Regions from separate parts of the Klebsiella sp. RIT-PI-d genome, predicted to be linked through region 2. Evidence: predicted binding sites of a transcription regulator. Region 2 holds the regulator's gene; the other holds the start of a gene.
The links. Region 2 encodes PurR, which represses purine synthesis genes. Its sites were predicted from a motif close to CANGCAAACGTTTGCNTG; they were not measured.
Positions count from the first base shown of each region.

Region 1: a site for PurR is predicted at 6,494-6,511, ahead of gcvT (glycine cleavage system aminomethyltransferase GcvT). Genes of this name have one in related genera too.

Region 1 is NZ_LGIT01000003.1:195,714-210,971, forward strand. Features, by position in the region: gene AC791_RS01345 (DsbA family protein) at 1-490, shown strand, start outside; gene AC791_RS01350 (protein disulfide oxidoreductase) at 480-992, shown strand; gene AC791_RS01355 (SDR family oxidoreductase) at 1,114-1,857, opposite strand; gene gcvP (aminomethyl-transferring glycine dehydrogenase) at 1,930-4,803, opposite strand; gene gcvH (glycine cleavage system protein GcvH) at 4,957-5,346, opposite strand; gene gcvT (glycine cleavage system aminomethyltransferase GcvT) at 5,369-6,463, opposite strand; gene ubiI (FAD-dependent 2-octaprenylphenol hydroxylase) at 6,840-8,042, opposite strand; gene ubiH (2-octaprenyl-6-methoxyphenyl hydroxylase) at 8,096-9,274, opposite strand; gene pepP (Xaa-Pro aminopeptidase) at 9,271-10,587, opposite strand; gene AC791_RS01390 (YecA family protein) at 10,609-11,187, opposite strand; gene zapA (cell division protein ZapA) at 11,356-11,685, shown strand; RNA gene ssrS (6S RNA) at 11,727-11,910, shown strand; gene AC791_RS01400 (5-formyltetrahydrofolate cyclo-ligase) at 11,933-12,529, shown strand; gene serA (phosphoglycerate dehydrogenase) at 12,645-13,877, opposite strand; gene rpiA (ribose-5-phosphate isomerase RpiA) at 14,142-14,801, opposite strand; gene argP (DNA-binding transcriptional regulator ArgP) at 14,966-15,258, shown strand, end outside.
Region 2 is NZ_LGIT01000009.1:1,300,575-1,315,832, reverse strand. Features, by position in the region: gene AC791_RS12595 (major outer membrane lipoprotein) at 1-161, opposite strand, end outside; gene pykF (pyruvate kinase PykF) at 472-1,884, opposite strand; gene fumD (fumarate hydratase FumD) at 2,344-2,556, shown strand; partial or broken gene AC791_RS12580 (sugar phosphate isomerase/epimerase family protein) at 2,594-3,397, shown strand; tRNA gene AC791_RS12575 (tRNA-Val) at 3,427-3,503, opposite strand; tRNA gene AC791_RS12570 (tRNA-Val) at 3,513-3,589, opposite strand; gene mdtK (MdtK family multidrug efflux MATE transporter) at 3,742-5,115, opposite strand; gene AC791_RS12560 (riboflavin synthase) at 5,348-5,986, shown strand; gene cfa (cyclopropane fatty acyl phospholipid synthase) at 6,057-7,205, opposite strand; gene punC (purine nucleoside transporter PunC) at 7,503-8,684, opposite strand; gene punR (DNA-binding transcriptional activator PunR) at 8,796-9,725, shown strand; gene purR (HTH-type transcriptional repressor PurR) at 9,727-10,752, opposite strand; gene AC791_RS20380 (YnhF family membrane protein) at 11,049-11,138, shown strand; gene sodB (superoxide dismutase [Fe]) at 11,331-11,912, opposite strand; gene AC791_RS12530 (C40 family peptidase) at 12,033-12,830, opposite strand; gene AC791_RS12525 (Grx4 family monothiol glutaredoxin) at 13,175-13,522, shown strand; gene rnt (ribonuclease T) at 13,569-14,216, opposite strand; gene gloA (lactoylglutathione lyase) at 14,322-14,729, opposite strand; gene AC791_RS12510 (alkene reductase) at 14,820-15,258, opposite strand, start outside.

The sequences.
Region 1 (15,258 bases), on a different contig from region 2:
AAGTCCCAGGATAGGGGCCAAACAGCCAAAACTTACTATCGTCTCCTTTACGGATTACAACTGCCCGTACTGCAAGCAGTTCGACCCGATGCTGGAGAAAATCGTCCACGACAATCCTGACGTGTTGATGATTGTGAAGCTGCTGCCGTTTAAGGGAGAAAGTTCCGTTAACGCGGCCAAAGTGGCGCTCTCCACCTGGCAGCAGCAGCCGAATACGTTTTGGGCGCTACACCAGCGGCTGATGCTAAAAAAAGGCTATCACGATGATTCCAGCATCCGCGCCGCACAGCAGAAGACGGGGACTGACCAGGTGAGAACCGATGAGAAAACACTGCAATCGCTGAAAATGAACCTGATTTTATCGCAGGTGCTGAATATTCAGGGGACACCCGCCACTATCATCGGTGATGAGATGGTCGCCGGGGCGATCCCTGAAGCCGATCTGGAGGCGCTTGTGAAAGAACAGCTGGCGAAAGCGGATGCACAGTAAAGTAACGCGCTGGCTGCGCGAAGGGGTCGTGTTGCTGTTGATCGGGGCGGTAATAAGCCTGGCGGTGGATTATCTTCGCGCGCCCGCATTGCCGCAAAATTTCAGCAACACCCCACTGCAAACGATTGATGGCCGAACGATCGATCTGGCGACAATGAGTCAGGAACGCCCTCTGTTGCTGTACGTCTGGGCCACGTGGTGCGGGGTATGTCGTTATACCACGCCGACAGTGGCCACCCTGGCCGATAATGGCGGCAATGTGATTACCGTGGCGCTGCGATCCGGCGATAATGCGACGCTGGAGAAATGGCAGGCACATAAAAAAATAGCATTGCCAATAATCAATGACGCCAGCGGTCAGCTTTCACGGCAATGGGATGTGCAGGTGACACCGACGCTGGTGGTGATTTATCGTGGCGAAGTGAAGTCGATAACCAGCGGCTGGACCAGTAGCTGGGGAATGCGCCTCCGGCTCTGGATGGCGGACGCGCGCCTGACCTGACCGGCTGCGGACAGACTTGCTTTCCACATCGGGTAGCCGCCGGCCGTAAACCGCGTCAATGCCATTCGACGCGCGGGTTGCTGGAGCGGTGCATCGCACCGTTCCAGCCAACGCCCGGAGACTACTTTCCGCCCGCCAGCTCCAGAAAACTGCCGGTCACATAGGATGCGTTGTCGCTCAGTAGCCAGACGATGGCCTGAGCGACCTCTTCCGGCTGGCCGCCGCGCTGCATTGGCAACGCGGATTTAACACGATCCACACGTTCCGGCTCGCCGCCTGACGCGTGCATTTGGGTATAAATGAATCCCGGACGAACACCATTCACCCGAATGCCCTGGGCTGCGACCTCCAGTGACAGACCGGTCGTCAGCGTGTCAATCGCCCCTTTCGACGCCGCGTAATCGACATACTCGCCGGGCGATCCCAGCCGCGCAGCGGCCGATGATACGTTAACAATCGCCCCGCCCTGCCCGCCGTGGCGGTGCGCCATGCGTTTCACCGCCTCGCGGCAGCAGAGAAAATACCCGGTGACGTTGGTCGCCATTACGCGGTTAATGCGCTCCGCTGTTAACGTCTCAATGGTGCTTTGTTCAAACAGTATTCCGGCATTATTGACCAGCGCAGTCAGTGGCTCGCCCTGGCGGTCAATGGCCCCGAACATGGCCATAACCTGTGACTCATCGCTGATGTCAGCGCGCAGCGAAAATGCCCGTCCACCCTGTTCGGTAATGGCTGCAACCACCTCTGTCGCTGCCTGAATATTGTGGTGATAATTTATCGCCACCGTAAAGCCCTGTGTTGCCAGCGCTAAAGCAGTCGCGCGTCCAATTCCCCGGCTGCCGCCGGTCACCAGCGCAATAGCCATCTCTTCTCCCGTGGATTAAAAAAGCCGGGTAGCGCTGAGACGCACACCCGGCCTGGTTAACTGTAGCCGTTATTACTGATATTCGCTCAGCGGCACGCAGGAACAAAACAGGTTACGGTCGCCATAAACGTCGTCGAGACGCTTGACGGTCGGCCAGTATTTGTTCACCGATCCTGCCGGGAAGACGGCCTCTTCGCGGCTATAGCCGTGTGTCCATTCCGCCGCCAGCTCATACTGGGTATGCGGAGCGTTAACCAGCGGATTATCCTCAAGCGTCCACTCGCCGTTCTGTACGCGATCGATTTCCGCACGGATGGAGAGCATAGCCTCAATAAAGCGCTCCAGTTCCATCTGGCTCTCGGATTCGGTCGGTTCAACCATCAATGTACCTGCTACCGGGAACGACATGGTCGGCGCATGGAAACCATAGTCGATCAGGCGTTTGGCAATATCCAGCTCGCTAATACCGCTTGCCTCTTTCAGCGGACGAATGTCGAGAATGCATTCGTGCGCCACGCGTCCGTCACGACCGGTATACAGCACCGGGAACGCCTCTTTCAGACGGCTGGCGATATAGTTGGCATTAAGGATCGCCACCTGACTGGCCTGCTTAAGCCCCTGTGCACCCATCATACGGATATACATCCAGCTAATCGGCAGAATAGATGCGCTGCCAAAGGGTGCTGCGGAAACCGCACCCTGTCGAGTCAGCATCCCTTCAATTTGTACGACGCTGTGCCCCGGAACAAACGGGGCCAGATGTGCCTTCACGCCGATGGGTCCCATGCCCGGACCGCCGCCGCCGTGCGGGATGCAAAAGGTTTTGTGCAGGTTAAGGTGGGAGACGTCCGCACCGATAAAGCCCGGTGAGGTAATGCCCACCTGCGCATTCATGTTTGCGCCATCCAGATAAACCTGACCGCCAAAGTGGTGCACGATTTCGCAAACCTCGCGGATCGTCTCTTCATACACCCCGTGCGTCGACGGATAGGTGACCATAATGCAGGAGAGGTTTTCGCTCGAATGCTCCGCTTTTGCCCGCAAATCGTTAAGATCAATGTTGCCATTTTTGTCGCAGGACACTACCACCACACGCATACCTGCCATTTGAGCAGAAGCCGGGTTGGTGCCGTGTGCGGAGCTGGGGATCAGGCAGATATCACGATGGCCTTCATTGCGGCTTTCGTGATAATGGCGGATCGCCAGCAAACCCGCGTATTCGCCCTGCGCACCAGAGTTGGGCTGCATACACAGCGCATCGTAGCCGGTCAGCTTCACCAGCCAGTCGGAAAGCTGGTTGATCATCTGATGATACCCTTCTGCCTGATCGGCCGGGCAGAACGGGTGTAATTCGGCAAATTCTGGCCAGGTGATGGGGATCATTTCTGCCGCCGCGTTAAGCTTCATGGTGCAGGAGCCAAGCGGGATCATCGCCTGGTTCAGGGCCAGATCTTTGCGCTCCAGAGAATGCATATAGCGCATCATCTCGGTCTCGCTGTGATAGCGATTAAATACCGGATGGCTCAGGATGTCATCGTCGCGCAGCATGGCAGCCGGGATCGCACGGCTGTCATGCGCTACGTCTTTGTCCAGCGCGTCAATGTCCAGCCCGTGATCGTCGCCCAGAAGAACGTTAAACAGCGCCAGCACGTTCTCGCGGGTGGTGCTTTCATCGAGAGTCATACCGACGGCATTATGAATGTCACTGCGCAGGTTAATTTCTGCGGCTTCAGCCCGCGCCAGGACAGCGGCTTTGTCAGCCACATCAACGCAGAGCGTATCAAAATAGTGGGCATGGCGCAGTTTCAGGCCTTTCTGTTGCAGGCCTGCTGCGAGGATATCGGTCAGACGATGAATGCGACTGGCAATGCGCTTTAAGCCGACCGGGCCGTGATAAACGGCGTACAGGCTTGCAATGTTGGCCAGCAGTACCTGCGAGGTACAGATGTTGGAATTCGCTTTCTCGCGACGAATATGCTGCTCGCGGGTCTGCATCGCCATGCGCAGCGCGGTGTTGCCCGCCGCATCTTTTGATACGCCGATGATGCGGCCCGGCATTGAGCGCTTAAATTCATCTTTCGCCGCAAAAAATGCCGCGTGAGGACCGCCGTAGCCCATCGGAACGCCAAAGCGCTGCGCCGAACCAAAAACAATGTCCGCGCCCTGTTTGCCCGGTGCGGTCAGCAGAACCAGGGTCATGAAATCAGCGGCGACGCTGACCACAATTTTGCGCGTTTTCAGCTCGGCTGTCAGCGCGCTGTAATCGTGGATCTCACCGGTGGTACCCACCTGTTGCAATAGCACGCCAAAGACGTCCTGGTGATCCAGAACCTTGTCAGCATCATCGACGATAACGTCAAAACCGAAGGTTTCAGCGCGGGTGCGCACTACGTCCAGGGTTTGCGGGTGGACGTCGGCGGCGACAAAAAAACGATTGGCGTTTTTCAACTTGCTGATGCGTTTTGCCATCGCCATTGCTTCTGCGGCAGCGGTGGCTTCGTCCAGCAGGGAAGCGGATGCCATATCCAGCCCGGTGAGGTCGAGCGTGACCTGCTGGAAGTTTAGCAATGCCTCCAGGCGGCCCTGTGAGACTTCCGGCTGATAAGGGGTATAGGCGGTGTACCAGCCGGGATTTTCCAGCATATTACGCAAGATCACCGGCGGCAGTTGTACGGCGGTATATCCCATGCCGATGTAAGACGTGAAGCGCTTGTTACGGCGGGCAATGTTCTTCAGCTCCGCCAGTGCGGCGTATTCGGTCGCCGCCTCGCCAACCTGCGGCGGGGTAGCAAGCTGGATGTCTTTCGGCACTATCTGGCCGATCAGCGCGTCCAGTGACGCGGCACCTACCGTGTTCAACATAGCCTGCTGCTGCGCGGCATCCGGTCCAATATGGCGTTCAATGAAAGCGCCGCTGTTTTCAAGCTGACTTAGCGTCTGGGTCATGAGCGAGAGTTCCTGAAACGTTCGATGAATCGTGGTTGTCTTTGGCCGGATGCCCGGTGGCGCTATGCTTACCGGGCCTACGGTGTGGTGTTCGGGTTGATGCTGTGATGACGCAGGCCGGACAGCCGCGGCGCTGTCCGGCAAAGGGGCGGTTTATTCGTCTTCTAATAAGGCGTCATAGGCAGCGGCATCGAGCAGCGCCTCGACTTCAGCATCGTCGCTGGCGTTGATTTTAAAAATCCAGCCGCCGGTGTAAGGCTCGCTGTTGACCAGTTCCGGGGAGTCGCTGAGCGCATCATTGACGGCTACGATCTCGCCGCTAATCGGCGCATAGATATCTGAAGCGGCTTTTACCGACTCCGCTACGGCACAGTCATCGCCTGCGGCTACAGTTGCGCCAACATCCGGCAGATCGACAAATACCATGTCGCCCAGCAGCTCCTGCGCGTGTTCAGTAATACCGACGGTATAAGTGCCGTCCGCCTCTTTGCGCAGCCACTCGTGTTCTTTACTGTATTTCAATTCTGCAGGTACGTTGCTCATCGCTCATTCTCCAAAAAGTACATTACGCAACGGCATGACCATTGCGAACAAAAACAGGTTTGGTCACCTTAACCGGCATTTCACGGTTACGAATTTGCACAATCGCCGTGTCGCCAATGCTTGCCGGAACGCGCGCCAGCGCAATGCTGTAGCCCAGCGTAGGCGAGAATGTGCCGCTGGTGATCGCGCCTTCATGCGCATTACCCTGAGCATCGGTGAAGTGAACCGGCAGTTCGTTACGCAGCACGCCCTTTTCGGTCATCACCAGGCCGACCAGCTTATCGGTGCCTTTATTACGCTGAAATTCCAGCGCCTCGCGGCCGATAAAATCACGATCCGCAGGTTCCCACGCAACCGTCCAGCCCATGTTGGCGGCCAGAGGTGAAACACCCTCGTCCATCTCCTGACCGTATAAATTCATGCCCGCTTCCAGACGCAATGTGTCGCGCGCGCCCAGTCCACAAGGCTTGACGCCGGCATCAACCAACTCACGCCAGAAACCGGCGGCTTTTTCAGCGGGCAGCGCAATTTCATAGCCCGCTTCGCCGGTATAACCGGTGGTAGCAATAAATAATTCGCCTGCCTGCACGCCAAAGAAGGGTTTCATCCCGGCCACGGCCTGACGCTGCGCGTCGGTCAACAAGGTAGCCGCTTTCGCCTGCGCGTTCGGCCCCTGAACGGCAATAAGCGACAGGTCATCACGCACTGCAATGTCGATGGCATAAGGTTCAGCGTGTTGGGTGATCCAGGCGAGGTCTTTTTCACGGGTAGCGGAGTTTACGACCAGGCGAAAAAAATCTTCCGTTAAATAGTAAACAATAAGGTCATCAATCACGCCGCCGGACGCATTGAGCATACCGGAGTAAAGCGCCTTTCCCGGCGTCGTCAGTTTTGCCACGTCGTTGGCGAGTAAATAGCGCAAAAATTCCCGGGTACGGATACCGTGAAGGTCAACGATGGTCATATGTGAAACGTCAAACATGCCCGCATCTTTACGAACCGCGTGGTGCTCATCAATCTGGGAGCCATAATGCAGCGGCATCATCCAGCCGTGAAAATCCACCATCCGCGCGCCGCACTGCGTGTGTTGTTCAAACAACGGAGTTTGTTGAGCCATCTTTTCCTCGTTGAATAAGCCGGGCTTCGCCAGCAAAACGGTGGCGACGCAAACGTTCTCTTAGCTCTGAACTTACCACCGAACTCGGCACTAAACCATAAGCTAAAGAAGGTCATCACATTAGCTTATGACCAAAATACCGTAAAACAGCCGCAGGATTTTGCACCATGAAATAGCGACTTAACACGCTAAACATTATGTTTCAGGCTTGCTGCTACGAGGATAGTAATATTTAACGCGGAAAAAACGGCGATTTTTCCTCATTGCCAAACAGAAGGGATTAGAAAAAGTAATGTGAAAAGAAGGGTGAAATTAGAATTTTTCAAATGAGGGAAACTGACCCGGCCCTGCGGCCGGGCAGAAAACTGTGACGCAGTTAACGTAACCAGTCCGGGAGATCGTTAAGCCCCATGGCCTGCCGAATAAGCTGGGGTTTTACGCCGGGTAAGGTATCTGCCATTTTCAGGCCAATATCACGCAGGAGCTTTTTCGCCGGGTTATGTCCGGCAAACAGCTCACGGAAACCCTGCATACTGGCCAGCATCACTGCGGCACTGTGCTTGCGGCTCCGCTCAAAGCGGCGCAGGTACATATGCTGTCCGATATCTTTACCCTGCTGATTCAAACGGCGCAGTTCGCCGATAAGCTCAGCGGCATCCATAAAGCCGAGATTGACGCCCTGCCCCGCCAGCGGATGAATAGTGTGGGCTGCATCGCCTACCAGGGCCAGCCGGTGTGCCGCAAACTGGCGCGCATAGCGGCCGGTTAACGGGAAGACCTGACGCTCGCTCTCAACGTTGCATAATCCCAGACGATTGTCGAACGCGACAGTCAGTGCCTGATTAAATTCTGCCTCTTCAGCCTGCTGCATTCGTGCAGCCTCTTCCGGAGACAGGGACCAGACGATAGAGCACAAATGCGGATCGCTGAGCGGCAGGAACGCCAAAATACCCTCTCCATGAAAAACCTGGCGCGCCACGCCCTGGTGCGGTTCCGCAGTGCGGATCGTAGCCACCAGCGCGTGGTGGTTATAATCCCAGAACGTCAGCGGAATATCGGCTTTGTCGCGTAGCCATGAGTTTGCCCCATCCGCGCCAATGACCAGCCTGGCGGTCATCATAGTACCGTCTTTCAGATTGAGAAAGACGTCGTTCTCTCCCCATGCAACCTGCTGAAGCTCAGCTGGCGAAATAACAGTAACATCCTGACACTGCTCAGCTTTTTTCCATAGCGCATGGTGAATAACGTTATTTTCAACGATATGTCCGAGATGAGTATGCCCCATACTGCTGTCATCAAAAGAGATATGCCCGAAGCTGTCTTTCTCCCAGACTTCCATGCCGTGATAGCAGCTCGCCCGTTGCTCAGTGATTGCGGACCATACGCCGAGATGGTTAAGCAGTTTTTCACTGGCGGTATTAATGGCGGAGACGCGCAGCGCGTAAGGCGCATTCGCCTCCGGCGGTTGGACGGTCTTTTGCTCGAGTACCGCCACGCGCAGGCCGCTGCCCTGAAGACCGCAGGCAATTGCCAGTCCTACCATTCCCCCGCCAACAATCGCGACGTCAACACTTTGCACAGTTCTACTCCTGAAGCCTGATTCGGCAGGCGTAATGGTTTGAATAAGATAGCTTAGCGCGTAACCCAGCCGAGCGTGCGCCGGGCCAGTGCGTTACGCAACGGAGACGCTGTTTCCATCGCCATCAATCCTGCGTTGCGCCCGACGACCAGCGGCCACCAGCGATTGGCAAACAGATGAACCAGACCGTCGGTGACGCCTATAGTTGCGGCTTTATCGGCGCGACGGCGATCGCGATAGCGGCACAGCGCGGCATAACTGCCAGCGTCGCCGGTCGACACCCACGCGCGGGCCAGGGTTTCCGCCAGACTCATGACATCGCGCAGGCCGAGGTTGAAGCCCTGTCCGGCAATGGGGTGCAGCGTTTGTGCCGCATTGCCAACCAGTGCCAGCCGATGGGAAATAACGTCTGAGGCCGTGGAGAGCGTAAGCGGATAGGCCGCCCGCTGACCGATCTGGGTAATACGCCCCAGCCGCCAGCCAAACGCCCGCTGTAGCTCATCACGAAAATGGCCGTCAGACCACGACATCACCTCATCACGACGCGCAAGGGGATGGCACCAGACCAGAGAACTGCGCCCCCCGGACATGGGCAGCATGGCAAGAGGACCATCCGGCGTAAAGCGCTCAAAAGCACGCCCCTGATGGGCAACGGCGGTCGTGACATTGGCAATCACCGCCAGTTGCTGGTAGGGCTGCTGCTGCCACTGGATACCGCACTGCGCGCCGAGCGCTGAACGAGAGCCGTCGGCGGCGACCAGCAGTTGACCGTCGAGTCTTTCGCCAGTATCGAGCATGACACTAACCCGCTCCTGACGGCGCTCGACGCCAACCACGCTCGCCGGGCAATGCAACGTCACGCCGGGCGCTTTACGCAATAGCCTGAACAGATGCTGCCCGACGTCATGAAGTTCAACGACCTGGCCAAGGGCCGGAATAGCATAATCTTTGGCCTCCAGCATAACTGCACCGGCATGACCGCGATCGCTGACGTGAACCGTATTAATCGCGGTGGCACTGGGGGCGATTGCCTGCCATACGCCGATCCGCGCCAGTTGCTCGCAGGTTCCGGCAGCCAGCGCGATGGCGCGTGCGTCAAACCCAGGATGGGCCGCCGCGTCAGGCGCGTGGGCCTCGACTAAATGTACGTCCAGCGCCCCCTGAGTCAGCTGTGACAGCGCCAGCGCCAGCGTTGCGCCGGTCATGCCGCCGCCCACAATAATCACGCTCATTGGTGTTGCGCCGCCGCCATCAGGGCCTCAATGTCATCGGCCGATTTCACTACCCGATCGGTCAGATTTTCATTGCCTGAGGCGGTAATCACGATGTCGTCTTCAATGCGGATGCCAATACCGCGGTACTGTGGCGGAACGTCAGCGTCAGGCGCGATATACAGCCCCGGTTCAACGGTTAAAACCATGCCTGGCTCCAGCAGTCGGGAGCGATCGGTGCCATATGCGCCAACATCATGCACATCCAGCCCCAGCCAGTGGCTCAGGCCATGCATAAAGAACGGACGATGCGCGTTGCTGACAATCAGTTCTTCAACATCGCCCTGCAAAATATTGAGTTTTACCAGACTGGTTATCATGATGCGCACTACTTCGGTGGTCACGTCCTGAATGGTTGTTCCCGGACGATAGAGCGTAAGCGCGGTTTCCAGCGACGCCAGCACGATGTCGTAGATTTCACGCTGCGCCGGGGAAAACCTGCCGTTCACCGGGAACGTGCGCGTGATGTCACCGGCATAGCCTTTGTATTCGCAGCCTGCATCGATCAAAACCAGATCGCCATCGCGCAGCAGGCTCTCGTTTTCCGTGTAATGCAGAATGCAGCCGTTTTCCCCGCCGCCAACGATGGTGTTATAGGAGGGATAACGCGCGCCGTGGCGGGTAAACTCGTGGTGGATTTCACCTTCAAGCTGGTACTCGAACATGCCGGGACGGCATTTTTCCATCGCCCGGATATGGGCAAGGGCAGTGATTTCACCGGCGCGACGCAGCACATCGATCTCTTCAGCGGATTTGAACAGGCGCATCTCATGCACCAGCGGCCGCCAGTCGGCAATATTACCGGGAGCAGCAAGATTTTGCCGCTCGCCTTTACGCAGCTTTTCCAGCGCATTAAAGACGATGTTATCGGCATACGTATATTCGCCCTGCGCATGCCACACCGTGTCCAGTCCGTTCAGTAGCTGGTACAGATGCGTATTGATTTCACTAAAGGCCAGCGCCCGGTCAACGCCCAGCGCCTCTGGCGCAGCATCCTGCCCCAGACGGCGGCCAAACCAGACTTCTGCCGTCAAATCGCGCAGGCGATTAAACAGGACGCTGTGGTTATGGGTATCATCACTTTTAATCAGCACCAACACGGCTTCCGGCTCGTTAAAGCCGGTGAAATACCAGAAATCACTGCTCTGGCGATACGGATATTCCGTGTCCGCACTGCGCGTCGCTTCCGGTGCCGCAAAGATCAGCGCCGCACTGCCCGGTTGCATCTGAGCCAGAAGTGCCTGGCGACGACGGTGAAACTCCTGCTGAGTCATGATACCTCCTTGAGTTTATTCTTAATGTAAGGTCGGTTTATGCACTTCCGGCGCGGTCGGTTGCTGGCGCGTGAAAGTATCGTGGCATAGCAGCGCCGCCACGCGAACGTACTCGATAATTTCTTCGAGCGACATTTCCAGCTCTTCCTGATCTTCTTCCAGATCGTAACCCAGCTGAGCGATGTTACGCAGATCGTCTATTGCCTCGCCGGTTTCGCCAGGAACTTTGTCCAGCTTCGGCTGCGTGACGCCCAGCCCGAGCAGAAAATGATTCACCCAGCCGGCCAGCGCGTCGGCACGGTCGAAAACGCTTACGTCATCGCCGTCCGGCATATACAGCTGGAACAGAAAACCGTCATCTTCCAGCGAATCACTAGTGGCAGAGTGCATGTTGCGCAGCGCCTGCGCCAGTTCATGACCGAATGCCAGACCTTCGTTGGTAAGATCGTGTATCAGCGGTTGCCATGATGCGTCTGTGGTGCCTCCGCAAAGAATGCCGCTAATCAAACCGTGCATTTCAGCCGGGGTTAATCCTGCTCCCTGTTGGTTCAGTAACTGGTTCACATCGTTGTAACCAGGCATTTCATTCTTTATAGACATGCGCATTCGTCATCGTTAGGGGAAGATTCATGTTATGCTACCACTTTGGACCCTGGTGATACCAGAAAAGGGCTTGTATCTGCACACCAGGGTAGCTATAGTGTCGCCCCTTCGCCAGCCCCGGATTCGGGCACGAAGGCCGCGCAGTCAATTCAGCAGGAAGGTGGCATGTCTGCACAACCCGTCGATATCCATATTTTTGGCCGTTCACTCCGCGTGAATTGCCCGCCTGAACAAAGGGATGCCCTGAATCAGGCTGCGGACGATCTAAATCAGCGGTTGCAAGATCTGAAAGAACGCACTAGAGTCACTAATACTGAGCAGCTGGTTTTCATCGCCGCGTTGAACATCAGCTACGAGTTAACTCAGGAAAAGGCAAAAACCCGCGATTACGCTGCCAGCATGGAGCAACGTATTCGGATGCTGCAACAGACCATTGAACAAGCACTTCTTGAGCAAGGTCGCATATCCGAAAGATCGGGGCCAAAGTTTGAATAACACTTTGCGATTAACTATGGTAGAGTTATCGTGAAGACAAAATTTCTCTGAGATGTTAGCAAGCGGGCCAGTCCCCTGAGCCGATATTTCATACCAACAGAATGTGGCGCTCCACGGTTGGTGAGCATGCTCGGTTCGTCCGAGAAGCCTTAAAACTGTGACGACATATTCACCTTGAACCAAGGGTTCAAGGGTTACAGCCTGCGGCGGCATCTCGGAGATTCCCCTTCTTCTACCTGCGACTATCATGACAGTATCTTCCGTCACATCACTTCAGCGTCAGGAAATTCGCCGCCTTATCCGGCAGCGCCGTCGTTCTCTCTCGATTGAACAACAAACCGATATGGCCCAGCAGGCCGCTGCCCGTATGATGGCGTATCCGCCCGTAGTCATGGCGCATTCTGTGGCGCTGTTTCTCTCTTTTGATGGCGAACTTGATACCCGACCGCTGATCGACCAGCTCTGGCGCGCGGGCAAACGCGTTTATCTTCCGGTTTTGCATCCGTTTAGCGCCGGCAATTTGCTGTTTTTACGTTATCATCCGCAAAGTGAGCTGGTAATGAATCGTCTGAAAATTCAGGAACCCAGGCTGGACGTGCGTGAGGTATTGCCGCTGGCACAGCTGGATGTTCTGATCGTCCCGCTGGTGGCGTTTGACGCTCAGGGCCAGCGTCTGGGGATGGGCGGTGGATTTTACGATCGGACATTGCAGCACTGGCAACAGTATCGCTTACAGCCGGTCGGTTACGCGCATGACTGCCAGCAGGTGGACGCGATACCGGTTGAAGAGTGGGATATTCCGCTACCGGCGGTGGTAACACCGTCTGTTGTCCGGGAGTGGTAAACTACCCTCACCCCTGCCCTCTCCCTGAGGGAGAGGGTGCTGTCCGTACTCGTTGCACGTTTCTGCGCCATCTCATCCGCAGGCCCGGTAAGCGCAGCGCCACCGGGCAACAGACTCAGTACAGTAACCGGGCGCGAATCGTTCCCGGGATCGCTTTCATACTTTGCAGTGCGCGCTGGGCCACATCTTCCTCAGCTTCAATATCAATAACCACATATCCCATCATTGATGAGGTCTGCAAGAACTGCGCGGCAATGTTAATGCCCTGCGCGGCAAAGATTTGGTTAATCGCGGTTAATACGCCAGGACGGTTTTCATGGATGTGCAGCAGACGGCGGCCGCCGTGTAACGGCAGCGACACTTCCGGGAAGTTGACGGCTGACAGCGTAGAGCCATTGTCGGAATATTTAGCCAGTTTACCAGCAACTTCAAGGCCGATGTTTTCCTGCGCTTCCTGGGTGGAGCCGCCAATATGCGGCGTCAGTATCACATTGTCGAACTCGCACAGCGGCGAAGTAAACGGGTCGGTGTTTGTTGCAGGCTCAGTCGGGAAGACGTCGATAGCCGCTCCGGCCAGATGTTTACGTGACAGCGCATCGCACAGAGCAGGAATATCCACCACAGTGCCACGCGCGGCGTTGATCAACAACGCACCGGGTTTCATCAGCGCCAGTTCTTCCGGCCCCATCATATTTTTGGTCGAGGCGTTTTCCGGCACGTGCAGACTAACCACGTCACTCATATTCAGCAGGTCGGAAAGATGTTGCACCTGAGTGGCATTGCCCAGGGGCAGTTTATTTTCAATGTCGTAAAAATACACGTACATCCCCAGCGATTCCGCCAGAATGCCAAGCTGAGTGCCGATATGACCATAACCAATAATGCCCAGCTTTTTGCCGCGTGCTTCAAACGAGCCTGAGGCCAGCTTGTTCCAGATCCCGCGGTGGGCTTTAGCATTGGCTTCCGGTATTCCGCGCAACAGCAGCAGCAGTTCCCCGATCACCAGTTCAGCCACGGAACGCGTATTAGAGAACGGCGCGTTAAATACCGGCACACCGCGTTTGGCTGCGGCATCCAGATCGACCTGATTAGTACCGATGCAGAAGCAGCCTACCGCCACCAGCTTCTCAGCCGCGGCCAGCACCTCTTCTGTCAGATTTGTACGGGAACGCAGACCGATGAAATGGGCGTCACGGATCGATTCCTTCAGCTGTTCGGTGCTCAGCGCGCCTTTGTGATATTCAATGTTGGTATAACCCGCAGCACGCAGGCTATCCAGCGCTTTCTGGTGAACACCTTCAACCAGCAGAAACTTAATTTTATCTTTTTCCAGTGATACCTTTGCCATTTCCCCGACCCTGTCTTTGTCTTAACGGATATTGAGCTAAACGCCACTCTCTCTAAGCAACATATCAAAAAAAACTATCGCGGCAATATGAACGTTTGCGTCGGTAAATTGAGGGAATGTCATACTGCGGAAAATAGCAGCATAAAATGCTGGACTAAGAAGATTGCGTGGGGGAATTATCAGAGCGGACAGCAAAACGTGATACATGTCACTAAATTTGGCGATCGGAATTTTTTTAAACGGGGGAGCTAATCCCCCGTCAGATCATTTCACGATAGTTTTCACGCCATCAGCAGTTCCGATGAGCGCAACATCAGCGCCACGATTGGCAAACAGGCCCACCGTCACAACACCCGGAATGCCATTAATCGCGTTTTCGGTGGCAACAGGGTCGATAATCTCCATTCCCCAGACGTCAAGGATAACGTTGCCGTTGTCGGTTAATACACCCTGGCGATATTCCGGGCGCCCACCCAGCTTGACCAGCTCACGCGCCACCGCGCTGCGCGCCATCGGGATCACTTCCACAGGCAGCGGAAAGGTGCCGAGGATATCGACCTGTTTTGATGCATCGGCAATGCAGATGAACTTATCTGCGACCGAGGCAATAATTTTTTCCCGGGTCAGCGCCGCGCCGCCGCCTTTGATCATTTGCATCTGGCCATTAATCTCGTCTGCGCCATCAACATAGATGCCCAGGCGATCCACTTCATTGAGATCAAATACCGTGATGCCGAGACTTTTCAGTTTAGCGGTAGACGCATCGGAACTGGATACCGCCCCCTCAATTTGCCCTTTCATGGTACCCAGCGCATCAATAAAATGGGCGGCAGTCGAACCGGTCCCTACCCCAACAATTGTGCCCGGTACGACATACTGAAGGGCGGCCCAGCCTACTGCTTTTTTCAGTTCATCCTGCGTCATCATATTTACCTGTGGAGTGATAATCCTGTGCGCATTATAGAACATCTGCCCCCCGAATGTCCCTGCCACGCGCGTGACCGAATCAGACAGACAATTTCGTCTGTATCCGCGTCGGATTTATGTCATAGTGCTATACAGAAACTACCAGGGAGCCACACAATTACATGAAACGTCCGGACTACAGAACGTTACAGGCGCTGGATGCAGTGATCCGTGAACGTGGATTTGAACGCGCAGCGCAGAAGCTATGCATTACCCAGTCCGCCGTCTCACAGCGTATTAAACAGTTAGAAAATATGTTTGGACAACCGCTACTGGTACGTACTGTTCCACCACGTCCAACCGAGCAGGGACAAAAGCTGCTGGCATTATTACGTCAAGTTGAGATGCTGGAAGAGGAATGGCTGGGCGATGAGCAGACCGGCTCTACCCCGCTGCTGCTGTCGCTGGCGGTAAA
Region 2 (15,258 bases):
TCAGAACGGATTGCGTTCACGTCGTTGCTCAGTTGGTCAACTTTAGCGTTCAGAGTCTGAACGTCAGAAGACAGCTGATCGATTTTAGCATTGCTGGAGCAACCTGCCAGCAGAGTAGAACCCAGGATTACCGCGCCCAGTACCAGTTTAGTACGATTCATTATTAATACCCTCTAGATTGAGTTAATCTCCATGTAGCGTTACAAGTATTACACAAAGTTTTTTATATTGAGAATATTTTTTTGATGCGAATGTGCTTATTTTTGATCGTTCGCTCAAAGAAGCATCGACTGTCACTGTTTCATCAAAAAAACTGTGTTAAAACAGCAGGCTTCCATCGGATTCATCTTAGATAATTACGCTTTTAAATAGTAAAATATGATTTGCATTTCTAATGAACCTGGCGTTTGCGAAAATAAAAAAAGCGCCCCGCAGGACGCTTTTTATACAAACAGACACATTCTGAAATTATTACAGGACGTGAACAGATGCCGTATTGGTTGTTCCGCTCGGAACCAGTGCACCAGAAACCATGACCACTACGTCACCTTTCTGAGCCAGACCGCTCTCAACCGCAACTTCTTTACCCAGACGGTAGAAATCATCAGTAGAGTTAATTTCTTTAACCAGCTGTGCCACAACGCCTTTGCTCAGAACGAGCTGACGCGCAGTCACTTCATTAGTAGTCAGCGCCAGAATGGTGGCGTCCGGGAAGTACTTACGCACGGCACGTGCAGATTTGCCGCCGTTGGTTGCTACAACGATCAATGGTGCTTCCAGTTTTTCTGCAGTTTCAACCGCGCCACGGCAAACCGCTTCGGTGATACGCAGTTTACGGCTGTCATGACTGTCATCCAGACGGCTGTTCATCACGCGATCGGTACGCTGACAGATAGTTGCCATGATGGTCACCGCTTCAAGCGGGTATTTGCCTTTGGCTGACTCGCCTGACAGCATTACTGCATCGGTACCGTCAAGGATGGCGTTCGCCACGTCACCGGCTTCAGCACGGGTCGGACGCGGGTTTTTGATCATGGAGTCCAGCATCTGCGTTGCAGTAATAACTACTTTACGCGCGCGGATACATTTTTCGATCATCATTTTCTGAGCGAAGATAACTTCTTCAACCGGGATCTCTACGCCCAGGTCGCCACGAGCAACCATGATACCGTCAGACGCTTCGAGAATTTCGTCGAAGTTGTTCAGGCCTTCCTGGTTTTCAATTTTGGAGATAATCTGGATGTTCTCGCCGCCGTGAGCTTTCAGATGTTCACGAATTTCAACAACGTCAGAACGCTTACGGATGAAGGAGGCAGCAACAAAGTCAACGCCTTGTTCGCAGCCGAAAATCAGGTCTTGTTTGTCTTTCTCAGCCAGCGCTGGCAGGGCGATAGAGACGCCCGGCAGGTTAACGCCTTTGTTTTCGCCGAGGTCACCGTTGTTCAGAACTTTACAGATGACGTTGTTACCTTCGATTGCGGTAACTTCCATGCCGATCAGACCATCGTCGACCAGTACGGTGTTGCCAACAGAAAGGTCAGAGGTAAAGCCTTCATAGGTCACGGCAACGGTATTGCTGTTACCGACAACGGTTTTATCGGTGGTGAAAGTGAATGACTGACCCGCTTTCAGCGAGACGTCGTTACCACCTTCCAGTTTAATGGTACGAATTTCCGGACCTTTGGTGTCCAGCAAGATCGCCGCTTTTTTACCGGTTTTGCTCATCACGTTGCGCAGATTCTGGATGCGCTGACCATGTTCTGCATAGTCGCCGTGGGAGAAGTTAAGACGCATAACGTTCATGCCAGCGTCGAGCATTTTGGTCAACATCTCTTCGGATTCGGTTTTCGGGCCGATGGTGCAAACAATTTTGGTCTTTTTCATGACAGTCTTAGTCTTTAAGTTGAGAAGAATATGAAGGTGACGGGCCGGGGACATAGCGCCACGGTGTCAAACCAGTGATGCGAAAACTGCGATGCCACATGATAAGGATAGGTGACATCAAAAAAGCGTGCAGAGGAATGTGTGCTGGCGGTTCAGCCCATGACGTGAAACAAAGATGTACGCGTTTGAGGAGATAGTTCAAGGCGCTGAAACCATTCAATTAAGAAACGGTCGGCATTATACGATGTTACATAGTAAAAGGAAAATAAAAACAGCGTTTTAATATGGATTTGGGCATCCTGACAGCGCTTGTTGGGGAAATGTTAGAACAGAGTAGCTATGTCGTACTGATGATGTCAGTAATGCCCGTAACTATGCAACAGCGCACCGAGATAGTGTTTGATTTAACACGGTTTTTGTCAATAATGTAATTATATTGTTACGGAATCAGGAGGCAGGATGGGAAATCGGGCAAAAGATGACGCACTGTATCAGGAGATGTGTCGAGTCGTGGGGAAAGTGGTTCTTGAGATGCGCGACCTTGGACAGGAGCCTAAGCATATCGTCATCGCCGGTGTCGTGCGTACGGCGCTGGCCAACAAAAATATTGCGCGTTCCGATCTAAATCGGCAAGCCATGGAGCAGGTGGTGAAGGCGCTTTCAGGCCAGTAATCTCAGCCTGTTGGCTGTTCTGAACCAGGAGAAAAATATGTTTCGTTCAATCGCCACCGTATCACTGGGCGGCACGTTGCCAGAGAAATTACGCGCAATTGCTGCCGCAGGTTTTCATGGCGTCGAAATTTTTGATAAAGATCTGCAAAGTTACACCGGTACGCCGGCTGACATTCGTGATATGGCTGCGGATTCAGGATTGCAGATTACACTATTTCAGCCGTTACGCGACATAGAAGGGTACTCGTCGCGAGGGGACTTTGCCCACGCGCTTGAGCGTGCAAAGCGTAAAATCGCGCTTATGCATGAACTGGGCTGTGAGACCTTACTGCTGTGCAGCAATACGTCAGCACTCTCCTCACCAGACTATCAACAGCAGTGTGAAGATTTACGCGTCATTGCCACTCTGGCAGAGCAGGAGCAGATCCGGGTCGGTTACGAGGCACTGGCGTGGGGACGTCACGTACAGCGCTGGCGACAGGCGTGGGAACGCGTTAACGCTGTTGATAGCCCGGCGATGGGCATTGTGCTGGACAGCTTTCACATTCAGTCGCTGGGTGACAACCTTGACGGACTGAATGCGGTCCCGCTGGAAAAGTTGGTTTTTGTACAGCTTGCCGATGCGCCGCTGATGCAGCTGGATGTGCAGCAGTGGAGCCGTCATTTTCGCTGTTTCCCAGGTAAAGGGCAGATGCCGGTCGCTGCGCTGGCACGTGAAATTGTACAGCGGGGATATAATGGTCCCTGGTCACTGGAAATTTTTAACGACAGCTACTGGGCCGCTTCAGTACAGGATATGGCAAGGGAGGGGAATTCTTCTTTATTATGGCTGGAAAAACAGTTGCAGGCGTAATTGAAGATTTCATGAAATGGTGCGTCCGAGTGGACTCGAACCACCGACCCCCACCATGTCAAGGTGGTGCTCTAACCAACTGAGCTACGGACGCACTGAGAAATGGTGCGTTCAATTGGACTCGAACCAACGACCCCCACCATGTCAAGGTGGTGCTCTAACCAACTGAGCTATGAACGCATTGTTGTGCCTGACAACGGGGACGAATATTAGCGGCAGTCGTGAAATGTGGCAAGAGGAAAACACTAATTTTCTTCGCTATTTCACGCGAATGGCGAAGTGGTGTGCAACATGTCGAGAAAGTAGCCGCCCTGCGACGGCTATATTCAATCTTAACGTGCCGCACGACGTAAAATTGTACTCGACGGCTGACGCTGCAGAAAACGCATTCTGACCATCATCATCACCGCGGCTGATGTCAGACCGATGATAAAGCCTAACCAGAAACCCGCAGGACCCATCGGTTCGACAACCCAGTCAGTGAGCGCCAGCACATACCCTGTGGGCAACCCTAATACCCAGTAAGCAATAAACGTGATAAAGAAAATGGAGCTGGTGTCTTTGTAACCACGCAGGATCCCACTACCAATAACCTGAATAGAGTCGGATATTTGATAAATTGCGGCCAGCAGCATCAGGTGTGCGGCAAGCGTGACAACTTCAGGGTTATCGTTATACAGCAGGGCGATTTGTTCGCGCAGGCTCACGGTAAAAATCGCGGTTATTATCGCCATGCAGACGCCGACGACCAGGCCAGTTCGCGCCGAGGTTTGCGCTTCCAGGGTCGAACCCTGGCCTAAACGATAGCCCACGCGAATAGTGACGGCCGCCCCTAACGACAGCGGCAGAACAAACATCAGCGAGCTGAAGTTGAGGGCAATCTGATGTCCGGCCACATCAACGATCCCCAGCGGCGAGACCAGCAGGGCGACAACGGCAAACAGGGTCACTTCAAAAAACAGTGCCAGTGCGATGGGCAGGCCGAGCTGAATCAGACGCATCATGGTGGCCCAATCTGGTTTGCCAACGCCAATGTCGTTGCGGATATCGCGCATTGAGCGCGCTCTTTTGGTATAAGAGAGCATGCAAAACAGCATCACCCAGTACACTGATGCTGTAGCCACCCCGCAGCCGACGCCTCCTAGCTCTGGCATGCCAAAGTGCCCGTAGATGAAAATGTAATTCACCGGGATATTGACCAACAGTCCGCAGAAACCAATAAACATTGCCGGTTTAGTTTTCGCCAGGCCATCACACTGATTACGTGCCACCTGGAAGAACAGATAGCCCGGCGCACCAAACAGCAGGGCGCGCAGGTAGCGAACGGCTTTATCGGCCAGTTCAGGATCGATGTTATGCATGGCATGAATGATATGGCCGGCGTTCCACAGCACCACCATCACCAGTACAGATACAAAGCCCGCCAGCCAGTAACCCTGGCAAACCTGATGTGCGATGCGATCGCGACGTCCGGAACCATTAAGTTGCGCAATCACCGGCGTTAGCGCCAGCAGCAGGCCATGACCAAATAAAATAGCAGGTAGCCAGATGGATGTGCCGATCGCGACGGCGGCCATATCGGTAGCGCTATAGCCCCCGGCCATGACCGTATCGACAAATCCCATCGAGCTTTGCGCGATTTGCGCAATAATCACCGGGATCGCCAGCGCCAGAAGCTGACGCGCTTCATTTAGATACTTCTGCACGTGAATACCTTTAATATTGTTGTTATTTGAAAGACTAAAAAAGCCGCCATAAAGGGCAGCAAGAAGAATGAACAAGAGGTTATGCTGACTATTGTAATGATGATTAACCATTAAGCCAGTAAAAAAGTCGATAGGGCACATACCGGGCTGGCAAGCCTATTTTCCACCTGTTATTGTGCGTGACAGAAAGACGGGTATTAAACCGTAATGATGGCATACAGGAGTTAGTAGCATGTTTACTGGTATCGTACAGGGCACCGCAAAAATTGTGTCCATTGATGAGAAACCCAATTTCCGTACTCACGTGGTCGCATTGCCCGAAAATATGCTTGAGGGGCTTGAGACGGGGGCATCGGTGGCGCATAACGGTTGCTGCCTGACCGTAACAGAAATCAACGGGGATCGCGTCAGCTTTGATTTAATGAAGGAGACGCTGCGCATTACTAATCTCGGCGAGCTACAGCCAGGTGATGAGGTTAATGTCGAGCGCGCAGCAAAATTCAGTGATGAGATTGGCGGGCATTTAATGTCGGGGCACATCATTTCTACCGCAGAGGTGTCGAAAATTCTCACCTCAGAAAACAACCGTCAAATCTGGTTTAAATTGCAGGATCCGACGCTGATGAAGTACATCCTGTATAAAGGATTTATCGGCGTGGATGGTATTAGCCTGACGGTAGGGGAAGTGACTGCGACACGTTTCTGCGTACACCTTATTCCGGAAACGCTACAGCGTACCACGCTCGGTCAGAAAAAACTCGGCCAGCGAATTAATGTTGAAATCGATCCGCAAACGCAAGCCGTCGTTGATACGGTAGAGCGCGTTCTCGCCGCGCGCGAAGCAGTGCTTAAAATGGTGGAAGAAGAATAACGCTGGCAGAGAGTAATTCGCTTTTAGCCGGTAATAAAAGAGACCTGCGCCTGAGCGCAGGTAGAAAGGATTAGCGTGCGACGCGTAGACCGTCTTCAACACCACGTGAGAAAACGATCTGCCAGAGCTGAATATCCCGTGCCCGAAAGGCGCCCGCGCAGGCCGTCAGATAATAATCAAACATCCGCTTGAAGCGTTCAGAATAGTTATTGGCAATCTCAGGCCATAACGCCTGGAAACGTTGATACCATGCCATCAGCGTTTTGTCGTAATCAGGGCCAAAATTATGCCAGTCCTCCATTACGAAATGAGATTCACTGGCTGTCGCTATTTGCCGGACCGACGGTAAACAGCCATTGGGAAAAATATATTTATCGATCCATGGATCAACACTGGTGTCCGTTTTTTTCGCACCGATGGTATGCAAAAGGAAAAGCCCGTCCGGCTTGAGATTGCGATCCACCACCTCAAAATACGTTTTGTAGTTTTTAGGACCGACATGTTCAAACATGCCTACTGACACGATACGGTCAAACTGATCCTGCAAGTCGCGATAATCCTGAAGCAGGAAATTAACATCGAGGCCTGAACACCGGTCCTGAGCCAGCTTCTGCTGTTCGGCAGAAATGGTTACGCCGGTCACGCTGACGTGGTAATTTTTGGCCATCCATGAGGCAAGGCCGCCCCAGCCGCAGCCAATATCCAGCACTCGCATCCCGGGTTTGAGCTGTAGTTTTTCGCAAATCAATGCCAGTTTAGCCTGCTGCGCATCGACCAGATTATCGGCCTCTTTCCAGTATGCACAGGAATACTGCATGTAGGGATCGAGCATTCGGGTAAACAGATCGTTGCCCAAATCGTAATGTTCCTTACCCACGATCCAGGCACGTTTTTTACTTTGTAAATTAATCAGACGAGTTGTAGCCACGCGAAGCGTGTCTTTCAGATGGTGCGGTAACTGGGTGTCCAGACCGGCGCGGAGGATCTTAGTGAAAAAGCTGTCCAGCTGGTCGCATTCCCACCAGCCATCCATATAACTTTCACCCAACCCGAGCGAGCCTTCCTGGAGCACACGCTTAAAGAAATGCGGGTTTTTAACCTGTAAATCATAAGGAGCTGCACCATTAATGGTGATATCTGCGCGGCTTAATAACTCGTTCGCAATACGATACCAGTCGTCTTCCGGTATGCTGACGTCTTCGATACACGATGAACTCATAGCTTCTCCATCACGCGTATATGATTCAGATCCATAAAAGCGTAGATACAATTTGGCTTATGAAAAAACTTACAGTGGCACTGTAAGTTTACTGTCCGATGTAGAAACAGAGGAAGGAAGGGAACCCTTACCGAAATGCCATCCGTGGTGTAAACGGGTGAACTCCATCACCCGCTAAATAATACTGCTTTTATCGTAATAATATGCAATGCAAGAAAGTATAGGACGCTAAACACTCTGATTCAACACAAAAATGTTAGCGCGCTAATTAATTACTTCTTTGACACACTCCAGCTGTCAACGCTTTGCGGGAACCCTGATTTTGTGACTTTCCATTTGCTGCATCCAGTAGCCAATACCCGCCAGAACTGCGGTCATCAGCATAACGCTGGTGGTGGTTAACAGCGGCGTTGCCACCAGCCAGGAGACGACCAGGCTTGCAAGAAAACACAGTCCAAGCTGCAACGTATTCTGCAACGCTGCCGCGCGTCCCGTTGCCTGGGGAAAGGGACGTAGCGCCTGCGCAACAACGATGGGATAAATACCGCCGTTTGCGATCGCCATAATACAAAACGGGATCAGAAGCGCTGTCAGCGAATCAGGGCTGAATAACCCGGTACACCAGGTGCCAATCACGCTTAATGCGTAGAGACTCAGCAGCCAGGGAAGTAGCTGCTCTCCCTGCCATTTTTGCAGTGCTGCCCGGCAACCGTAGCCGCCAACTAAAAATGCAATGGTTTGCGGTACATAGCTCAGACCAATTGCGCCGGGTCCATACCCCATATCATGAAGAATAAACGGTGAGCCGGTGAGCCAGGCGAAAAAACTGGCTGAGCAGGCAGCGTAAATCAGCACGTTTCCGAGATATGAGCGTGAACGCAGCAGCATACTAAACGTCAGGGCTTTACCGTCAGTGGCATTTTTTTGCGTAACCTTCTTCAGGCGCAGGGCAGGAAGCATCAGGATCAGAGTGATAGCAAACAGCGTGGCGAATATAGCCTGCCAGTCAAAATGAGTGAGTATCCAGCTGCCAAGAAGCGGCGCGAGCGCGGGCGAAAGACCAACCAGCGGCATGATAGTGGCAAAAATACGGTTTACACGCTGCGCCGGATAGTAATCGGTAACCATGGCCTGCCAGGTGACGGCAGCCGCGCAAACGCCAGCGGCCTGGACGAAACGCAGCACCAGTAGCGTTGTGGCATCTTTAACCCAGAGCATCCCCAGACAGCCGATGGCGAAAATTGCCAGTCCGGTTAATAACACCGGGCGACGACCGAAACGGTCAGAGAGCGGGCCCCAAATTAACTGGCCAAGGGCAAACCCCGCGAGGAATACACTTAAACTGGCGCTCACCGCTGCGGCAGGCGTATTAAGATCCTGCTGAATTGCCGCAAAGGCGGGTAAATACATATCGGTGGCTAAAAAACCCAGCACGCTGAGTCCGCCAAGCCACACCAAAAACCCTTTTCCAGGTTGCATAACACTTCTCTTTATAATTGCAGATGACAGGAACATGAGTGTAGGCAGTGCATTCCAGGTTGTGAAACGCTAATATTTGCGAATTGACATCAAAAAAATTGAAGGCAAAAAATGTGGTCAGAATATTCTCTTGAAGTCATAGATGCGGTAGCGCGCAACGGTAGCTTTAGCGCGGCGGCACAGGAGTTGCACCGCGTGCCTTCTGCTGTCAGCTATACAGTCCGCCAGATGGAAGAGTGGCTGGCTGTCCCGCTGTTTGAACGTCGGCACCGGGACGTAGAATTAACGCCGGCAGGAAGCTGGTTTTTGAAAGAAGGGCGTTCTGTTATCAAAAAAATGCTGATCACCCGCCAGCAGTGTCAGCAAATTGCCAACGGCTGGCGCAGTCAACTGCCTATCGCCGTCGATAACATTGTCAGACCTGAACGCACTCGCCAGATGATTGTCGATTTCTATCGCCATTTCCCGGATGTCGAACTGATCGTTTTTCAGGAAGTTTTTAACGGTGTCTGGGATGCGCTGGCGGACGGCCGCGTTGAACTGGCGATTGGCGCAACGCAGGCTATTCCGGTCGGAGGACGCTATGCCTTTCGCGATATGGGCATGCTGAGCTGGAGCTGCGTTGTGGCGCGCCACCATCCTCTGGCGCTTAATATCGGGCCTTTAAGCGATGATGAATTGCGCAACTGGCCGTCGCTGGTACGCGAAGACACCTCGCGATCGCTGCCTAAACGTACGACGTGGCTGCTGGACAATCAAAAAAGGGTGGTCGTGCCTGACTGGGAGTCTTCGGCTACCTGCATCTCGGCAGGGCTCTGCGCGGCAATGATCCCCTCACATTCTGCCCGCCCGTGGCTGGATTCCGGGGAGTGGGTGGAGCTGGATCTGGAAAATCCTTTTCCTGATGCGGCATGTTGTTTAACCTGGCAGCAGAGTGATATTTCACCCGCGCTGGAATGGCTGCTGGCGTATCTGGGCGACAGTGAAACACTGAATAAAGAGTGGCTGCGGGACCCGCAGGAAACGGACCCCGCTTGTTAACTTAGCGGCGATAGTCAAGATAGGGACCGTCAGCAACCGATCGACGTTCAATGAGTTGAGGATGAACCTCAATTGATTTTGATTCGACGCGCTTATTCACAATGCGATCCAGCAGGGTATTGAACGCTTCCTCTCCGAGCGAGTCTTTAGGCTGATGAATGGTTGTCAGCGCCGGTGTAAAGAAACGGGCGTTGCGCACATTGTCATAGCCAATCAGGGAGATATCCTGCGGTACGCGCAAACCCATTTCATCGGCAGCGCAGAGCGCACCCATCGCCATGATATCACCGCCGCAGAAAACGGCTGTCGGGCGAGGGGATTGATTAAGAATTTTTTGCATCGCCTGATAACCTGACTCAGGCTCAAAATCACCCTGCACGATCCACTGCGGTGGAACATTAACCTGAGTTTCTTCCATTGCTTTCATAAAACCGGCCAGTCGACCTGCGCCGGTATTGCGCTCGAGCGCGCCCGGAATAATACCGATGTCACGATGTCCACGCTCAAGTAAATACCGCCCGGCCATGTAACCCCCTTCGAAGGCATTGTCGATCACCGAGTCGGTAAAATCAGCTTTGGATTCGCCCCAGTCCATTACCACCATCGGTATATGACGGTATTCTTCCAGCATTTTCAATAGCGGCTCAGGATACTCAGAGCACATCACCAGCAGGCCATCGACACGCTTCTGCGCCATCATTGAAAGGTAGGCGCCTTGCTTTTCTATGTCGTTCCAGGCATTGCCAAGGATCAGTGTGTAGCCTTTCTGAAAACAGCTTTTTTCAACCGCTTCAATAATTTCAGCAAAATAGGCGGCTTCGCTGCTGGTCGCCAGAAGGCCAATGGACTTGGTATGATTTACCTTGAGGCTCCTGGCAACGGCGCTCGGAGAGTAGTGAAGTTCTTTAATTGCCGCCCACACCGCATTACGCGTATCTTCAGCAACAAAACGCGTCTTGTTGATAACGTGAGATACAGTGGTAGTGGAAACGTTTGCGCGTCTCGCGACATCTTTAATTGTTGCCATTAAATCTTACTCCGGACCCTGGCCTGAACGCCTGCAAATAGGAGGGTAAACGTTTGCCTTTACACACCCCTGTTGCAATTTCGTCGTCATTGCTTTGCGCCGGGAAATGACACATTACGTCAGGTGAGGGGTAATGACTGGTACGCTTATAATTAAGCGTGGAATTTTGGCCGATTCTGAAGAAAAGTGAAAGAGAAAAATGTGTCTCACTTTAAATCCTGCAAGATTTTCGCCGCAAGGTGTGTAAAAATGGACAAGCTCACATTTCACAAGGTTATAACAAGGAGTAAAAATCGATGAGTACCGATCTTAAGTTTTCCCTGGTCACCACGATCATTGTCCTGAGTCTGATTGTCGCAAGTGCTCTGGTTGCTGTCCTGCACTGATTGCTCCGGCGGAGTATTTTCTCTCCCTCGTGCTCCGTACCAGCTTATTGTGCTGATAGTAAAACTGTTTTGCTTGTGGCTTACTTTTATTTTTTCAATGATGTCGCTTTTTTCGCCGCGCCAGCCAGCATATGAGACCTGCATTAGCCGCTAACGGGTAACACAGAGGGCGCAAGCCCTCTGTGTGTTAACTCAGGCTGCCAGGTTGTCAGCCACGAATGACCAGTTCACCAGCGCCCAGAAATGCTCCAGATAACCCGGGCGGGCATTACGATAGTCAATGTAATAAGCATGTTCCCAGACATCGACCGTTAATAGCGGTTTGTCGGAGGTGGTCAGCGGTGTGCCGGCGTTAGAGGTGGATACAATCGCCAGGCTGCCGTCAGATTTTTGTACCAGCCATGTCCAGCCAGAACCAAAATTCTTGATTGCCGCATCGGTAAACTGCTTTTTAAAGTCGTCTACGCTGCCGAACGACTGGCTAAGGGCTGCGGCGAGATCGCTGCCTGGTTCGCCGCCAGCGTCAGGAGCCAGGCAGTGCCAGTAAAAGGTGTGGTTCCATACCTGAGCCGCATTGTTAAAAATAGCGCCTTCCGAGCCGCGAATAATGTCCTCAAGCGACTGGTTTTCCCACTGCGTATCTTTGATGAGGTTATTCAGATTTGTTACGTAGGCCTGATGATGTTTGCCGTGATGATAAGTGAGGGTCTGGGCAGAAATGTGCGGTTCCAGCGCGTCTTTTGCATACGGTAATGCAGGTAATTCAAACGACATTGCAATACTCCTTTTTTATTTTGATAACTCAATATCCACATGATAAGCATGGATATATTAACAAAATAAAGGCACAGGCAGAAGAGGCGTTCTTAGGCTGCATGTGCCCTAAAAGGATAATCAGCGGATCGTTTTAGCTGTCATCACCCGGCGTGCCCCCACATAGTGACGCACCCAGTAATCTTCGCTCAATGATGATATCTGGATATCCTGACCGCTGCGCGGTGACTGAATAAATTTACCGTTCCCGACATATACGCCAACGTGGTCGGCGGTGCCTCTGCCCTGAGTGCGGAAGAACACCAGATCGCCGCTTTCGAGACTTCTGCGCTCAATCGGTGCGGCATCACGCAGATGGTACATCTCGTTAGCCGTCCGCGGGATAGGGATTTTGACTAAATCTTTGTAGGCATAATAAACCAGACCGCTGCAATCGAAGCCGGTGCGCGGCGAGGAACCGCCCCAGTGATACGGTTTGCCGATCTGATTCATTAACTTTGACATGGCCGTTTTTTGTGCTTTTTGCATACGGACCTTATGGACATCACTCAACGCCAGCGGTTTGGCTGAGGCATTGAGGCATTTATTCTTGTAACCTTTGCGCGTGAGGCATTTTTTATCTGCCAGTTTTACGGCCGCAATTTTGCTGTTTTTAGTACTATTGCGCTGAGATTTACTGGCAGTGAGGGTGGTTTTATTTTTCGTTTTAGCGGTGTTTTTACTGGCTTTGGTAGCGGTTTTACTGGCTGTCTTGCTGGTCTTCTTACTTTTATTCTTTTTGCCCGACGCTTTTGCAAAATGCGTTTTTTCTGTGGCCGACGCTCTCGTTTGTTCAGAGGCCTGGGCAAGCGGTGAAAAAGTAAGCGATGTTAACAGTAAAGCACAGAGCGTGATCGAGACTTTGTTTATCCGCGCCACTGAGCATTCCCCTGATTCGGGCAGGCATGAGGATATGCCTGCGGGTGATGATAACAAAAAAGCCTGATGATTCTAATGCATAAAAAGGCTGGAAGTTAATAGTCTTTTTGCATGTAAAATAGCAATTTGCTATCGAGTGCAAAAAAAAGCATCAGTTAACATGACGCAAGCGCATTATTTGTGCAATTGATTTATGCAATGAATACCATAACGGCATTAATTACATATCTTCCGGCGTAAGACGATACAATAATAGCGCGTGAATAAAATGTTATTTTCGGTATGGGGCCTGAAACGCTACAATGACAGACTACTGCCGTAAAAGAAGTTAAGGAAGCATGACAATGACGACGACAATTGAAAAAATCCAGCGTCAAATCGCTGAAAACCCGATCCTGCTGTATATGAAAGGATCACCTAAGTTACCAAGCTGCGGCTTCTCTGCTCAGGCGGTTCAGGCACTCTCTGCCTGCGGCGAGCGTTTTGCCTATGTCGACATCCTGCAGAATCCGGACATCCGCGCCGAATTACCGCAATATGCAAACTGGCCAACTTTCCCGCAGCTGTGGGTCGATGGTGAACTGGTTGGCGGCTGTGACATTATTATTGAGATGTACCAGCGTGGTGAGCTTCAGTCGCTGATTAAAGAGACTGCGGCTAAGTACCCTGCCGAGGGGACTGACGCGCAGTAAGCGTAATGTCTGATTAAAAAGCGACGTCACGTCGCTTTTTTTATGGCTATGCTTCGTCGGGAACGGGCAGCGGCCAGCCGCCGAGACGTTTCCAGCGGTTGACAATTTCGCAAAACAGCAGCGCAGTTTGTTCCGTATCGTACAGGGCCGAGTGAGCCTGAGTGCTGTCGAAATCAAGACCTGCCGCAGCACAGGCTTTAGACAACACGGTTTGCCCCAGCGCCAGCCCGCTCAGGGCAGCGGTATCAAACGTGACGAAAGGATGAAACGGGTTACGCTTCAGAGAGGATCGCTCTGCTGCCGCCATCATAAAGCCATGATCAAACGTCGCATTGTGCGCGACCATAATTGCCCGGTTACATCCCCGATCCTTAATGCCTTTACGCACCGCTTTAAAAATAGCGTGTAATGCGTCATGTTCACTGACGGCACCCCGCAGCGGATTGGTTGGATCGATCCCGTTAAAGGCCAGCGCTTCAGGCTGTAAATTTGCCCCTTCGAAAGGCTCAACGTGAAAATGCAGCGTGGTATCCGGCATCAGCCAACCGTGTTCATCCATTTTCAGGGTAATAGCAGCGACTTCAAGGAGTGCATCGGTTTTGGCGTTAAATCCAGCCGTTTCGACATCTATGACAACAGGGTAAAAACCACGAAAACGGTCGCACAGACCAGTCAGTTGAGCGTTATCGGACATCAGTATCTCTTCGTAAAACAACGTAGCGCGTATTATGGCAAATTTTACCCACAGTTGCAGTAAGCGCCAGTAGAAAAGGGCGGGCCAGAACAGGCCCACCGGTGATTAATCGCCGAGACCTTTACCTGCGTCTTTTGCTTCAATCAGTTCGATTTTATAACCATCCGGATCTTCAACAAAAGCGATAACCGTGGTGCCACCTTTGACCGGGCCGGCCTCACGCGTCACGTTACCGCCGCTTTGGCGAATTTTTTCGCAGGCTTCAGCAGCGTCATCAACACTCAGCGCAATGTGACCATAGGCGTTACCCAAATCATAATGATCGGTACCCCAGTTATAGGTCAGTTCAATGACAGCTTCGTCACTTTCCGGGCCGTAGCCGACGAAGGCGAGGGAGTATTTATACTCCGGATTTTCACTGGTCCGCAGCAGCGACATACCCAGTACATTGGTATAAAAATTGATAGATCGTTGCAGGTCGCCAACACGCAGCATGGTGTGAAGTAAGCGCATCTCATCCTCTCAGTAAGTTGTTTATCTTTTCATTTCAAACAGAAACGCTGTTTTAGTATAGCGGCGGAACCTCGCCGCTATCAATGATGATTATAATGAGGGGTAATCCGTATAACCTTCAGCGCCGCCGCCGTAGAAGCTTTCCGGACGCTGCGGGTTCAACTCAGCTTTACGTGCCAGACGCTCGACCAGATCCGGGTTAGCAATGTAGTCACGGCCAAAGGCCACTGCGTCAATCAAACCTTTAGCGATCAGCGTTTCTGCTTTCTCCGGCGTATACGCGCCAGCACCGACAATAGCGCCGTCGAAACGTTCACGCACTTTCTGGCGGAACGACTCAGTGTAAGGCTCGCCGCCAGCCCAGTCCGGCTCCGACATGTGCAGGTAAGCAATACCGCGCTTGTTCAGCTCTTCAATCAGATAAAGGGCATCTTCTTCTTCGTTTGGACCGTTATCTGTATTCTGGAACGTCCCGACCGGCGACACGCGAATACCAATGCGATCGGCACTCCACTCTTTACTGACGGCA